2 regions of the Bradyrhizobium sp. CCBAU 53421 genome follow, and region 2 is predicted to be linked to the other one. Evidence: riboswitches for the same ligand, from Rfam matches in the RefSeq annotation. Region 2 holds a riboswitch; the other holds the start of a gene.

Region 1 (7,050 bases), 2.1 Mb from region 2:
ACGCGCTCGACGCCCGCAAGGTGATCTGAATGGCGCTGCTCGACATCAAGGGCCTGAAAACCCATTTCACCACCGACGACGGCATCGTCCAGGCGGTCGACGGCGTCGACATCAGCATCAACCGCGGCGAGACGCTGTGCGTGGTCGGCGAATCCGGCTGCGGCAAGACCGTCACCGCGATGTCGATCCTGAAGCTGATCGCGATGCCGCCGGGCAAGATCGTCGCCGGCGAGATCATGTTCGAGGGCCGCGACCTGGTGCCGCTGACCAGCCACGAGCTCGACGACATCAGGGCCAAGGAGATCGGCTTCATCTTCCAGGAGCCGATGACCTCGCTCAACCCGGTGCTGACCATCGGCGAGCAGATCGCCGAGAGCCTGCGCCGCCACGAGGCGGTGACCAAGAAGCAGGCGCTGGAGCGCACCGTCGAGATGCTGAAGCTGGTGCAGATCCCCAATGCCGCGGGCCGCGTGCATCACTATCCGCACCAGTTCTCCGGCGGCATGCGCCAGCGCGTGATGATCGCGATGGCGCTGGCCTGCCGGCCCAAGCTCGTGATCGCGGACGAGCCGACCACCGCGCTCGACGTCACCATCCAGGCGCAGATCCTCGACCTCTTGCAGGACATGAAGGAACGCTTCGGCATGGCGGTGATGCTGATCACGCACGCGATGGGCGTGGTCGCCGAGACCGCGCAGCGCGTCGTCGTGATGTATGCAGGCAAGGTGGTGGAGGAAGCGCCGGTCGACGAATTGTTCGGCAATCCGCGCCATCCCTACACCCAGGGCCTGATCCGCTCGATCCCGCGCATCGATCTCGACGCCGAGCACAAGACAAGGCTGGAGACGATCGGCGGCTCGGTGCCGATCCTGATCAATCCAAAGCCCGGCTGCCGGTTTGCGCCCCGCTGCAAACACGCCATGCGCATCTGCACCGAAAAGGAGCCGCGGCTGCGCGAGATCGCGCCCGGCCATCGCATGGCCTGCCACCTCGGAGACGCGTCATGAGCGAGCCGCTGCTGCGCGTCAGCAATCTGAAGAAGCATTTTCCGGTGCTGGGCGGCCTGCTCTCGCGCGAGGTCGGCCAGGTCTATGCGGTCGACGGCGTGTCGTTTGCGGTCAACCGCGGCGAGACGCTTGGCCTCGTCGGCGAATCCGGCTGCGGCAAGTCGACCACCGGGCGTTGCGTGCTGCGCCTGATCGAACCGACCTCGGGCGAGGTCGTGTTCGACGGCCAGAGCGTGACCGGACTCGGCAGCGGCGATCTGCGCGCCATGCGGCGCAACATGCAGCTTGTGTTCCAGGACCCGTTCGCCTCGCTGAACCCGCGCATGACGGTCGGCGCGATCCTCGGCGAGCCCTTCATCATCCATAACCTCGTGACCTCGGCCAGCGAGCGCGAGGACCGCGTCGCAAGCCTCTTGGTCAAGGTCGGGCTGAAGGCCGAACACATGCGGCGCTATCCGCATGAATTCTCCGGCGGCCAGCGCCAGCGCATCGCGATCGCCCGCGCGCTGACCCTGGAGCCGAAGCTGATCGTGTGCGACGAGCCGGTCTCGGCGCTCGACGTCTCGATCCAGGCCCAGGTCATCAACCTGCTCGAGGATCTGCAGGCCGAGCTGAATCTCACCTATCTGTTCGTTGCCCACGATCTCTCCGTGGTCGAGCACATCTCCGACCGCGTCGCTGTGATGTATCTCGGCCGCATCGTCGAGCTCGCCAAGGCCAGCGATCTCTACCGCAACCCGCAGCATCCCTACACCAAGGCGCTGCTCTCAGCGGTGCCGGTGGCGGACCCGAAGGCGAAGCGCGACCGCATCCGCCTGAAAGGCGACGTGCCGAGCCCGATGAACCCGCCGCAGGGTTGCCACTTCCACACGAGATGTCCGATCGCCGAAGAGCGCTGCCGCCAGACGGTGCCGGAGTTGCGCGAAGGCAGCAACGGGCATTTCGTGGCGTGCCATCTGGCGTGAGGTAGTGCGCCAGATGCGATAGCCAGCCGTCGCGAGGGCGCACCGCCCAAAATATCGAAAACAACCCCATGCAAAGTAGCCGGCGGCTGCGGGTGTTCGACATGGCACTTGACATGTCGGGCAACTCAGCGGCATTATTCGATAATTCAGAAATAGTGGCGACGATAGTTGGAATGACGTCGTCAGAAGTCAACGCCGCTTGGTCTTGGTCCGTGGCTTCGGTCTGGCCTTTGCCTTGATCTTCGGCCGCGGTGCAGACGCTACCGCGTCCTCCGCCTCACTCACCTCCGTCCGCAGCGTATCCAGCAGCCAGTCGCGGAAGGCGCGCATGCCGGGCGTCACCTCGCGCGACTTCAGCCAGGTCAGCCAGTAGGACCCCGCCGGGACTTCGGCTGCGAACGGCCGCACCAGCCGGCCTGAGGTCAACTCGTTGTTGAACATCGCGATCGGCACCAGCCCGACGCCGACGCCGCGCGCAGCGGCCTCGGCCATCGCCACGGAGCTGTCGAAGATCGGTCCCTGAATCTTTGGACACGGCGCGTCCGCCACCGCAAACCACAGCGGCCATTCCTCGGCGCGGTAGGAGCGCAGCAAAAATTCCTGCGCGAGATCGGACGGCTTGCGCAGCCGGCCGGCCACATCAGCGCAGCACACCGGCGACAGCGGCGCGGACAGCAGGTGGATCGCCTCGGTACCGTGCCACGAGCCGTCGCCGAAACGCAGCGCGAGATCGAGCCCGTCGCCAGCGATGTCGACACGGTTGTTGTTGGTGAGCAGGCGCAGGTCGATATAGGGGTGCGCGCGCTTGAAGCGGTCGACCCGTTGCAGCAGCCATCCGGTCGCAAAGGTGGTGACGCAGCCGACGGTGACGACCTCGCGCGTGCCCTTCGCCTCGATCCGGTCGATCGCCGCCCCGATCCGGTCGAGCGCATCTGATAGCACCGGCAGCAGCGCCAGCCCCTCGTCGGTGAGCACCAGCCCGCGCGGCAGCCGGCGGAACAGGCTCGCGCCGAGCAGCTCCTCGAGCTGCTTGACCTGGTGGCTGATTGCGGTCTGCGTCACGCGCAGCTCCATCCCCGCGCGGGTGAAACTGAGCAGCCGCGCGGAAGCCTCGAAGGCGCGCAGCGCGTTCAACGGAAGGTGCCGGCGCACGGCGTCATGACCAAGTTTTCCTCATGCCTCGTTGTATAAATGATTGTTTGTGCGCCGTCACGCCGCCCGGCAGGTTCGCGCCGCCAACGGGAGATTCGACATGCTGACGAGACGGACATTTGGATTGCGCGCGCTGGGCCTTGCGGCGTCCTGCACCTTGCCGCGGCCAAGCGCTGCGGCAGGACAGAACGCCGCGGCGGGATCAGGCGAGCCGGCGCAGCGGCTGCAGCAGGAATTTGCACGCATCGAGCTCGCGACCAGCGGCCGGCTCGGCGTCGCTGCGCTCGACATGGAAACCGGATTGCGCGCCAGCCGGCGCGGCGACGAGCGGTTCCCGATGTGCAGCACCTTCAAGGCGTTGGCTTCGGCCGCCGTGCTGCACCGGGTCGACAGCGGGGAATCCAGCCTCGACCAGCGCGTGCAGATCGAGGCCAAGGATATCTTGGCCTACGCACCGGTCACCAAGGCGCACGTCGGATCGGCCATGACGCTGTCCGAGCTCTGCGAGGCCGCCATCACGCTGAGCGACAACACCGCCGCCAACCTGCTGCTGCGCGAGCTCGGCGGCCCCGCCGGCCTCACCGCCTTCTTCCGCACCATCGGCGACAACATCAGCCGGCTGGACCGCTGGGAGGTGGAGCTGAACGAAGCCGTGCCCAGCGATCCGCGCGACACCACGAGCCCGACCGCGATGCTGAAGAGCTTGCAGCGCGTGGTGATCGGCGACGTCCTGCAGGCCGCCTCGCGCCAGAAGCTCGTGGACTGGATGGTCGCCAACAAGACCGGCGACACGAGGCTGCGCGCCGGCGTGCCGCGGGACTGGCGTGTCGGCGACAAGACCGGCACCGGCGAGCGCGGCACCTATAACGATATCGGCGTGTTCTGGCCGCCCGGCCGCAAGCCGATCGTGGTGACGGTCTACCTGACCGGGGCAAGTGCTCCGATGGAGAAGTGCAACGAGGTGATCGCCAATGTCGCGCGCGCGGTTGCGAATGCGAGCACCGGGCAGTCCGGTTAGGACGCCGCGACACCGCGCGGCCCAACGGCGCTGCGCGGCAGGCCTTCGCTGCGCGGCTTGGCAGCAACCAAGGATCATGCGACGCTCAATCCGAATGGCTGACCTATCAGCGGGCCATACGGAGGACACGTCTTGTATCGCTGCATCGCCCTCGCCGCGCTGCTTGTTGCAGGCCACGTTCCCAGCAGCCTTGCTGCGGCCGATCCGGCCCGGTGCCGCGAGCTGATCCGCAAATACGAGACCGACAAGGCACAGCTCAGCGCAATCGAGATTTCGCTGACCTTGTTCGCGGCCGCCAATGCCGATTGCATCAAGCTCGCCACCGAGCTGCTCGACGGCGGCGCCTCGGTCGACGCGCGGGACCGGCTCGGCGCGAGGCCGCTGAGCCACGCCGCCCGCACGGGCCATCTCGACATGGTCGACCTGCTGCTGGCGCGCGGCGCGCCGGTCGATGCGCGTAACCTTGCGGGATCGACCGCGCTGTATCTTGCCGCCGAACGCGGCCATGTCGCGATCGTGCAACGGCTGATCGACCGCGGCGCCGACGTCAATTTCACCGGCCGCAGCGGTGCCTCCCCGGTCGCGGCCGCCGCCTATGCCGGAAGGGACATGGTGGTGCGCACGCTGCTGGCGCACGGCGCCGACGGCCGCAAGGCCGACGACACCGGCAAGCCGCCGGTCGTCTATGCGGCAGCCGGCGGTCAGCTCGGCATCGTCAAACAGCTCGTCGCGCTCGGTATCGATATCAACGCGCGCTACGCCAACGATCTGACGCTGCTGATGTGGGCGGCCGGGCCGGATGAGACGGTGCCGGAGGCACAGGCGCTCGAGGTCGTCGCGTATCTCCTGGACGCTGGCGCCAGGGTCGACGACCGTGACGCCCGCGGACGCACGGCACTGATGATCGCCGCCGAGGGCAACCATCCCGCTATTGCGAAAGCACTGCTCACCCACGGCGCCGATGCGGCGCTGGCCGACAAGGCCGGCAAACACGCCGCCGATCTCACCATCCTCTCGGCGCTGCGCGAGGAGCTGACGCCGCGCTGAAGCATGACGCGATGGACTCATTGGTTGCGGAAGGTCCGCAGGTCGGGTAAATTCTCTTTTGCGAAGAGTCTCCGTGCTCATTCGTCCAATCGCGCGACTGGCGAGCTAACGTGGAATCGACCACGGGGAAGCGCGAAGGGTTTCGACGCCGATCGCCTGGGCAACCAATCTGCTGGAAAAACAGCGTGTTGAGGAGCCCGATCATGCCGTCGTTTCGCAACGAACTGTCCATCAACGATCAAGAGATCGCCGCTGCCCTTGCGGGGGAAGAGCGCCGTCAACGGGACGGCGTCGAACTGATTCCGTCCGAGAATTACACCTACCCGGAGGTGCTTGAACTGCTCGGATCGGTCTTCACCAATAAATACTCCGAGGGATATCCGGGACGCAGATACTACGGCGGCCAGCAGTATACGGACGACGTCGAGAACCTCGCACGCCAGCGGGCCTGCTCGCTTTTTCGTGCCGAGCACGCCAACGTTCAGCCGCTTTCCGGATCACCGATGAATCAGGCCGTCTATCTCGGCCTATTGCAACCTGGCGACACTATTCTCGCCATGGATCTGTCGCACGGCGGTCATCTCACCCACGGCGCGCCGGTGTCCCACATGGGGCGTTTGTTCAACTTCATTCGCTACAGGACGGCACCGTCAAACGGCGCGATAGATTTCGATGAATTGCGCGCGATTGCGCGTGAAGCGCGTCCGAAGATGGTATTGTGCGGCTACAGCTCCTATCCGCGCGACCTGGACTATGCGGCGTTCAAGAGTATCGCCGACGAAGTCGGCGCGCTCACGATGGCTGACGTGAGCCACTATGGCGGACTGGTTGCCGCGAATGTCATGCGCAATCCGCTTGATGCCGGCTTCGACGTCATGACGACGACATCCCACAAGACACTGCGCGGCCCCCGCGGCGGGATGATCCTGTGCCGGAAGGAATATGCCGGTCGGATCGATGCTTCCGTCTTTCCCGGGTTGCAGGGCGGACCTCACATGAACGTCGTGGCCGGGACTGCCGTGACGCTCAAGAAGGCGGCGACCTCGGATTTCCAGGTTTACGCGCGACAGGTTCTGCGCAACGCGAAGGTTCTTGCCGACACGCTAATGGAATGCGGGATGAAGCTGGTCACGAACGGGACGGACAATCACATGATGGTCGTCGATACGATAGCGTCCGTCGGACTGGACGGGCGAGCGGCCGAGGACGTGCTCGATGCCATCGCCATCACCACAAACAAGCAAGTTATTCCAGACGATCCGCGTCCCCCGCTCAGGCCGAGCGGTATTCGTCTTGGGACACCGGCAGCGACCACGCGTGGCATGGGAGATTCCGAAATGCGCCGTATCGGCGAGTTCATTGCGGGGGCCCTACAGGCGAATGGAGACGATGCGGTCCTCGCGCGTCTCAGGTCGGAGTGCATCGAGATGTGCCGAGCCTTTCCTGTTCCAGGCGTGTTGTCCAGGTCTCGACCGAACTGATCGGCACCGCAACTTGGCGCGCAGAGGTACAGAACGAGGTCGGGCGCTGGCGCCCAACCTCGACCGCCAGAAACGCATATGCGACAGCCCTGCGCTCGCGTGAGGGTCAACCTGCCCGCCGCTACAGCCCCGCCAGATAGTCCACCAGCGCGGCGAGGTCGTCGGGCGACGTCGCCAGCATCAGGTCGGACATGCCGGGATTGTTGCCGCGTGCGCGGGTGCGGAAATCGGCGATGGTCCTGGCAAGGTAATCCCGTCCCATGCCGGCAAGCCGCGGCACCGTGCCGTCGCCCTGGAAGCGATCGAGATGGCAGGCGGGGCAGCCGACCGAAGCGCTGGCACTGAGCGCCTTCGCTGCGACGTCCTTGGGCGCGCTCGGC
Region 2 (7,050 bases):
CATTGGGAACCGATCTGGCTCGGTTTTACAGCCTTCGGCGTCGCGCTGATCGGCGTCCGCGTGATCTGCGGTCATCTGCCGGACAAATTCGGCGGTGCCAGGGTCGCACTCTGGTTCGTGCTGGTGCAATCAGCCGGACTGGTCCTGATGGGGCTCGCGGGAGGTGGCGCGACTGCATCCATCGGCGCCGCGCTCGCCGGCCTCGGCTATTCGCTCGTCTTTCCCGGGCTGGGTGTCGAGGCCGTTCGGGGCGTCTCGCCCGAAAATCGCGGCCTGGCGATGGGCCTCTACACGGCATTTCTTGACGTCGCCATGGCGATCGGAAGTCCGCTGCTGGGCTGGATCGCTGATCGGGGAGGCTTGAGCGCCGTGTTCATCGTCAGCGGCGCCGTCACGCTTTGCACGGCGGCTATTGCCGCGCGCTTGCTCGGCAGCGGGCGCATGACACTGCCGAAGCTTAGACGGACCGCCGCTTCATCGCGCCGATGCCGAGGAACGTTCCGTTGACGGACGGATACTGGCTGATGAATTCAAACGTATCGAAGCCCGGCGCCTCGAATTGCTTCAGCGCCTTCCAGAGCAGCGTCGTGTCCGGACAGGCCTGGGAGTGGACGTCATGATGCACGATGATGCTGGCGTGGGAGCGCACCAGCAGGTGATCCTGCATCGCTCCGCGCAGGCTGTGGTCGCCGTCGATGAAGACGAAGTCCGGCTTCAGCCGGTCGACATGGGCGCGAGCCAGGCGAGGTAAGGCGCAAGCTGGTTCGGATATTGCCAGAGGTGGAGACCCTTGCCGAAGCTCGGCGCAAGCTCCGGCGGCTGCTCGTGAAGCAATTCGTCATTGAGCCCCAGCGCAGGGATGAACTCACGTTCGAGGAATTCGACATCGAGCCGCTGAGACGGCGTCAATGCGGCGATGGTGCTGATCGCTTCACGAACGAACGGCGCAAGGTCGGCGAAACGCTGGTATCGGTCTTCAGGAGCTTGCTGGACGTTGAGCATCGGTGCGATCGGGTCGGATGGTTGGACGGACGGGAGAGCGCCGGCGGCAAGTCTCGTCCTCCTTGAACGGCGCGAGCGCCCTTCCCGGGCGGAGAATCTTGCATCCCGCCGCGCCGATCGCGCGTCAGTCCATGGCCCGTCTTGCCGCTGCCCGCCTCACCCGCTCGGGATCTTCCGCCGCACGGCCTCCACGCCGGCATCGGTGACGCGGTATTTCCGGCCCAGCTCCGGCAGGATCCAGCCCTTCTCGATCATTCCGGCAATGGTGCTCGGCCCGACACCCGCGGGAAACGGCCGACGATGCCGGATCGCGTCGATCGCGACCCGCTCCAGATGGGTGGCGACGTGCGAGGGGCGCGCGCGGAACGCCTTTGCCATGATGAGGACCGACAGCACCTCGGCGCGCCGGCGCACGGCCGACGCGCTGCGGGTCAGTTCGTTGCTGATCTCGAGAGCGTTCTTGCCGGCCCTGGCGAGTTCTCTGAGCTTCTCGTCCTCGTCAGAGCTCCAGCGCCGCACGATCCCCATCTGCCCCTCACCGCCTGGATACCCATCTCGAACCGATGCATACGCAGGCGGCGCTGATTTGCTATGTGACTTTCGGCACCTCTTGAGGTGACGTTGGAAATTGTCGCCATCAAGAAGGCCGATTGCGGTGCCGTCCGATGCGGCGCTCAGAAGCACGATCCGATTGAATCGGATCATGCTCCAATCTCTTTGTGCGGTCGCGTTTCGCTTCAGTGCTTGCTGGGTTCGAGCGTGATGAGCACGCCGGTCGGTTCCGGCTCGTGCGGCCGCAGCGACGTCAGCTCCGGATCGCTCCACTCGGCAAGGCTCACCACTTCACCGGTTTGCCCCGGCATGTCGGAACTCTGCGCCGGTTCGAGGACCTTGAGGCCGCTGGTGTCGACGAAGAATGTGTGCTCGCCGAACACGCTGTTCAGTTGCGCCACCGCCGGATGATCATCCGGAAGCACCTGCGCGTTCAACTGCGTCATGGTCTGTTTGACTTGCGTGGAATTAAGCTTCATCCGCTGCTCCTTCTTGTTGGTTCCGGCCGCGTGGTATCCTTGGCTGGTTCCTCCCCGCCCGCACCCCTCGCCGGGGGCTTCGAAGTCTCGAACCGATCAGGCCACGAAACGTTCCGCACGCGCGACGCATTGACCGAGGTGTGCGCGGGTTCCAGATCCACCGCTGTGTGAAATGTGGCGCCGGCGTACCTCTACGAGGCAGGCGGCGTCTTCCTGGCGAGTCCTTCCAGATGCACGCGGCGCGCGGCAGATTTGCGTGCGCGCTCCCTGGTGCGGCAGGCCCGGCAGCGCACGGCCTTGGTGAACACGTCGCCCTTTGCGGTCTCGTACCACCATTTCTGCTGCAACGGCGTCCAGACCTCGGCAACGCCGCAATCCTTGCAGACGAAGGGCTCGGGCCGATAGGTTCCGCGTTCGACGAAATCAGGAATCGAATAGCTGTTCGACGGCGCCAGCCGCGCTGTATCCACGGGAACCTCGTCGCGCGCCAGCGCAATCTTGTAATCACGAAGACGTTGCCGTTCGGCGGCGCGTTGCGCCTGCAAGCGGTGCCATTGCTCGGCCTTGCGCTGTCCGGCTTCGATCTCGCCGGGCTTCTGCTTGCTGCGCTTCACGCCCATACCATCCGTCTTGCACCGCATCGGCGAACTTGTCGCCCTGGCCATATCAAGACGACGCCATCGATAGGCTATGGTAACCGCAGCTTTGCCGGGCGGCCAGATCGATCCGGGCGGAGGTTATGCCGGCCGTTGCTCCGCCGGCCGCATATGGATCAGCGCATCGAGAACCAGGACAAGAACGAGACGCTGCTCATCGTTGACCAGCTCCGTCCTGAAGATCACGACGGCGTCACGCCGCTCCGGCCTGAGGGTGATTTTCTGGATTTGGGATTGGCCGGTGAGCGTGGCTCCCGGGCGGACCGGGCTCGGCAGGCGAATCTCGAAGCTCCGCCCGACGATGCCCGCCACCTTGGTCCAGATCGCCTCCACGACCAACCGCTGATAGATCGCGATGGTGTTGAAGCCGCTCGCGATCAGGCCGCCAAATGGGCCCGCCGCGGCCGCGACGGGATCGGTATGGATCGGCACCGGATCATATTTGCCGGCGAATTCCAGGATCTCCGTCTCGCCGATCGTGTAGCTCCCGAGCTGGAATGTCTGGCCCTCGGTGAGATCGTCCGCATAGAGCATCGCGTGCCTCCGTCTGTCGCGCGACGATAGACCAACGCTGCGGGCTTTCCATTACCTCCGACGTCATGATCTTCGCGCACGGGACCTCGGTGGGTGAAGGAGAGACGCGTGCGGCCCCGGCCGCTCGCGCCTCGCACCAGGCCTGCCGCGTTATTGCAGCCGCGCGGCCCTCGCCTTCGCGGCCTTCACGGTGTTCTCCATCAGGCAGGCGATCGTCATCGGGCCGACGCCGCGCGGCACCGGCGTGATCGCGCCGGCAACCTGCACCGCCTCGTCGAAGAAGACATCGCCGCACACCGCGTAGCCGCCGTCCGGCTTCTCGACGCGCGTGGTGCCGACGTCGATGACGATGGCCTGCGGCTTGATCCAGTCGCCGCGCACGAGGCCGGCCTTGCCCACCGCGCTGACCAGGATATCGGCCTGGCGGCAGATGTTGCTGATGCCGCGGGTGTGGATGTGGGTCTGTGTCACGGTCGCCTGCTCCTGCAGCAGTAGTGCGGCCATCGGCTTGCCCACGATGTTGGAGCTGCCGATCACCACGGCATGCGCGCCGGTGAGATCGGGCCGGATCGCCTTGATCAGCCTGAGACAGCCGAGCGGCGTGCACGGCACCAGGGCATCGTCGCCGTGAAACAGCCGGCCGGCGTTGAGCGCGTGTAGGCCGTCGACATCCTTCGCCGGATCGACCGCCGCCATCACGCGCAAGGCGTCGATATGCGTCGGCAGCGGCAGCTGGATCAGGATTCCGTCGATATCGTCGCGCGCGTTGAGCACCTCGATCCTGGCAAGCAGATCGGCCTCACTGGCGTCATCCGGCAGCCGTTCAACCTCGCCGCGCAGGCCAAGCCGCTCGGCCATTCTGACCTTGCTCTGCACATAGATCTGGCTCGCCGGGTCACAGCCGACCAGCACGACTGTGAGCCCGGGCGCGCGGGGCAGCCGGTCCAGATCGTTCGCAACCTTGTCGATGACAATTTGGGCATGTGCATGCCCGTCAAGAATGTTCGCCGTCATGGCACCTCCGTTTCGAAGCGGTGCCCAGGCGCGCGGCGTTCAGTCTCTGCGCTCCCCGATGGTGGTCCATCCAAGCGCCAGTCGCGCAGATGGCGTCGTCATAGCTGGCCGGCCCGGCAAACGCAAATCACGCCCGCTTGCGGCCGAACCGGCGACGAATAGCCCTGTTTTTGCCGGTGGATCGGTGCCGGGTGGGCCCTCTCCGGGGTAGGATTCGGACAGAACTTGCGATAAGCCTCGGGGCTTGCCGGGCTTTTCCGATCCCCGGCGCCATCCTTCCGGTCATCACGCCATTTCGGACATTTTCAACATGAGACATATCATCCTCGCGCTGGCGCTCCTCTGCCCGGCTGCCGCGCTTGCCCAAGGCACCACTCCGGCCCCGGCGCCCGCCGACAAACCCGCGGCGGCCTCGCAGCCGATGGTCGGCGACAAGCCGCTGGTCCAGGTCGGCAAGAAGTTGGCGGCCAAGAAGGGCGAGAAGGCAGCGGCCCCCGGCAAGCCGCAATCGGTCGCGCAGAAGCTCCAGGCCTGCCAGGACATCGACGACGCCACCAAGGAGCGGTTGATGTGCTACGACGAGATCTTCAAGCCGCAGCCTAAGCCGAAGGCCGCCCCTGCCAAGGGCGTCAACGAATGCCGGTTCGTCAAGGAAGAGGACGAGCGGCTGACCTGCTACAACGGCTTCGCCGACAAGATTCCGCGCCTGCCGCGCTAACCACCACCCGGGGCGGTTTCCTGCGGCTGGTTACCCGTCTGCGATCGCCGACATGAAAATGCCGCCGCGAGTGTTTGCGGCGGCATATCGATTACCGGCTGCGGCGTGTCGCAGCCTACCAGGTCCCGAACCCGCCGAAGAAGCCCATCCGCGGCTGCTGCTGCGCGACGCGGTAGGGCTGATACATGCCGGGCTGGGCCAGCCGCATCGGCTGCTGGGGATGGCTGTGATAGCGCGCAACCTTGCGCTTCTTCGGTGCCTGCGGCTGGGCCTGCGCCGGCTGCTCGGCCGGCTTCGCCTCGGCCACGACCGCGCCCTTCTGCGCGTCGGCCTTCTCCGGCGGGATGAACTGGGCGAACGTGTTGCGGACGCGGGCCTGTGCTGAGGCATCGCCGGCAGCCGGCGGGGTCGCCGCGGCAACCGCGTTCACCTGCGCCGGAACGATGGTCGGCAGGTTGGTGTCGTACACCACCCGCTCGGGCAGTTTCTGGGTCGACTTGATGCGGACCACGGTCTTGTTGTCGACGCCGGGCGACGACAGGCCCTGGGTGGCGACCACGGCCTCCTGCGGCACGATGGCACTAACGACGAAGAGCAGCGCGAGCAGCACGCCACCAACGAACAGGAAATAACGCGCCACAGGCATTTGGTAGCTCCCCCCGCACCACGGGCGCGGTTCATCTCGGCGCGACAACAACAGTTGTCGCGCAACGAACTCATCGTTTGCGCAAGATCACCCGGACAGTCGCCATCCAGCGCTTCCGGGTCGTTCTCTAACGGTCGGCTTATTAGTTAGTTCCTGCCTGGCCGTTACGGTTCACCCGGCAAGTCAATTCCCGGTCACTTTTTCGGGATGCAGGGTTTAGACCCGGCTAGCGGTCACGACAGAGCATTTCGCCTTGTTTGCGTTAACGTTGACGAATCCGATCAGCATCCGCGGGTAGGTCTTGCGGCTCTTCATGGCGATGGTGTCCGGGATCAGCCGCTTGCGTTCGGTCACGGGGCTGCCGTCGCTACGGATGAAGGCGCAGGCGATCTCGATATCCTTCACCGCGAAATCATTGGCGTTACGCAGCGTCAGGGTGACCAGCACCTTGGAACCCAGCCCGCCACGCTGCCAGGACTGCGAGGCGATCCGCAGCCGGTCCAGCGGCGATCTTCCGGCACCGGGTTCGGACGCCTTGGCCGCCTCGGCCGGCTGCCCGGCAGTGGCCACGCCGACCGTGACTGACTCATCTGCAGGTGCGTCCTTTGCGATTTGGGCAGGCTGCGCCCCGGTCGATGCATCCTGCACGGTGCGGATCACGGTGGAAGACACCGGCCAGACATCCCGGTCTCCGGCATCGCTCGGCTCGGGGAGCATGAACCACGCCGCGATCCCGCCGACCGCGATCACCGACAGCAGCAGGCTGGCGTAGAAGCCGCCCTCACCGAGACGTCCGGCGGCAAACCTTCGAAACGACGCCAGGCCGATCCGCATCATCGTGCCCTCACCCTCGCCCGATCAAGCCCACCATCCCGGCACGGTCGCCGCAAGCATCGCGGCATCCGGGACGGCCGCAGGTCGAGCGGCCACGCGAGAACAATCACCGAGGGCCGGAATGGTTTCATTCCGGGACGACAATCTTGCGACGGGCTGCACGGGGTGGCATCACAGCCCGCCGCTCGCTAGATTTGCGCCGCCCGAGAGCGAGTGCCGCGCACCCAAGCGGCGCGAGAACAACAAGGAGACCGCAATGCCCGTCGTCACCTGGGACCACGTCCATCTGCGCAGCCCCGATCCTGAGGCCACCGCGACCTGGCTGCGCGACATCCTCGGCGGCGAAATCATCCGCGGCCCCGGCCGCATCGACGTTCAGCTCGGCGGGGCCAAGGTTTTCATCGCGGAGGTGACACAGGGCGACGGCGTCAACGCCGCGCCGGTGACGCCCTATCAAGGGCTCGATCATTTCGGGCTGACCGTGAAGGACATCGACGCGGTCGCGGCCGAGATCAAGGCCAAGGGCGTCGAGTTCACCAAGGAACCGACCACGATCCGTCCCGGCGTACGGATCTGCTTCATCCGCGGCCCGCAGGGCATCTCGATCGAGCTGCT

The links. Region 2 has a riboswitch for ZMP and ZTP ahead of XH92_RS21200 (bifunctional 5,10-methylenetetrahydrofolate dehydrogenase/5,10-methenyltetrahydrofolate cyclohydrolase). Riboswitches for the same ligand answer to the same signal wherever they lie in the genome.
Region 1: another riboswitch for ZMP and ZTP. It lies ahead of glyA (serine hydroxymethyltransferase); the one in region 2 lies ahead of XH92_RS21200 (bifunctional 5,10-methylenetetrahydrofolate dehydrogenase/5,10-methenyltetrahydrofolate cyclohydrolase).

What each region holds. Positions count from the first base shown of each region.
Region 1 is NZ_CP030047.1:2,335,302-2,342,351, reverse strand. It holds gene XH92_RS11085 (ABC transporter permease) at 1-29, shown strand, start outside; gene XH92_RS11080 (ABC transporter ATP-binding protein) at 30-1,007, shown strand; gene XH92_RS11075 (ABC transporter ATP-binding protein) at 1,004-1,972, shown strand; gene XH92_RS11070 (LysR family transcriptional regulator) at 2,162-3,124, opposite strand; gene bla (class A beta-lactamase) at 3,225-4,142, shown strand; gene XH92_RS11060 (ankyrin repeat domain-containing protein) at 4,275-5,189, shown strand; ZMP/ZTP riboswitch at 5,273-5,358, shown strand; gene glyA (serine hydroxymethyltransferase) at 5,393-6,670, shown strand; gene XH92_RS11050 (c-type cytochrome) at 6,792-7,050, opposite strand, start outside.
Region 2 is NZ_CP030047.1:4,459,839-4,466,888, reverse strand. It holds gene XH92_RS21235 (arabinose transporter) at 1-507, shown strand, start outside; gene XH92_RS21230 (hypothetical protein) at 458-667, opposite strand; gene XH92_RS21225 (hypothetical protein) at 715-1,002, opposite strand; gene XH92_RS21220 (hypothetical protein) at 1,159-1,530, opposite strand; gene XH92_RS21215 (hypothetical protein) at 1,740-2,033, opposite strand; gene XH92_RS21210 (zinc-ribbon domain containing protein) at 2,225-2,647, opposite strand; gene XH92_RS21205 (MaoC/PaaZ C-terminal domain-containing protein) at 2,771-3,223, opposite strand; gene XH92_RS21200 (bifunctional 5,10-methylenetetrahydrofolate dehydrogenase/5,10-methenyltetrahydrofolate cyclohydrolase) at 3,374-4,237, opposite strand; ZMP/ZTP riboswitch at 4,253-4,332, opposite strand; gene XH92_RS21195 (hypothetical protein) at 4,548-4,955, shown strand; gene XH92_RS21190 (hypothetical protein) at 5,071-5,601, opposite strand; gene XH92_RS21185 (hypothetical protein) at 5,818-6,435, opposite strand; gene XH92_RS21180 (VOC family protein) at 6,692-7,050, shown strand, end outside.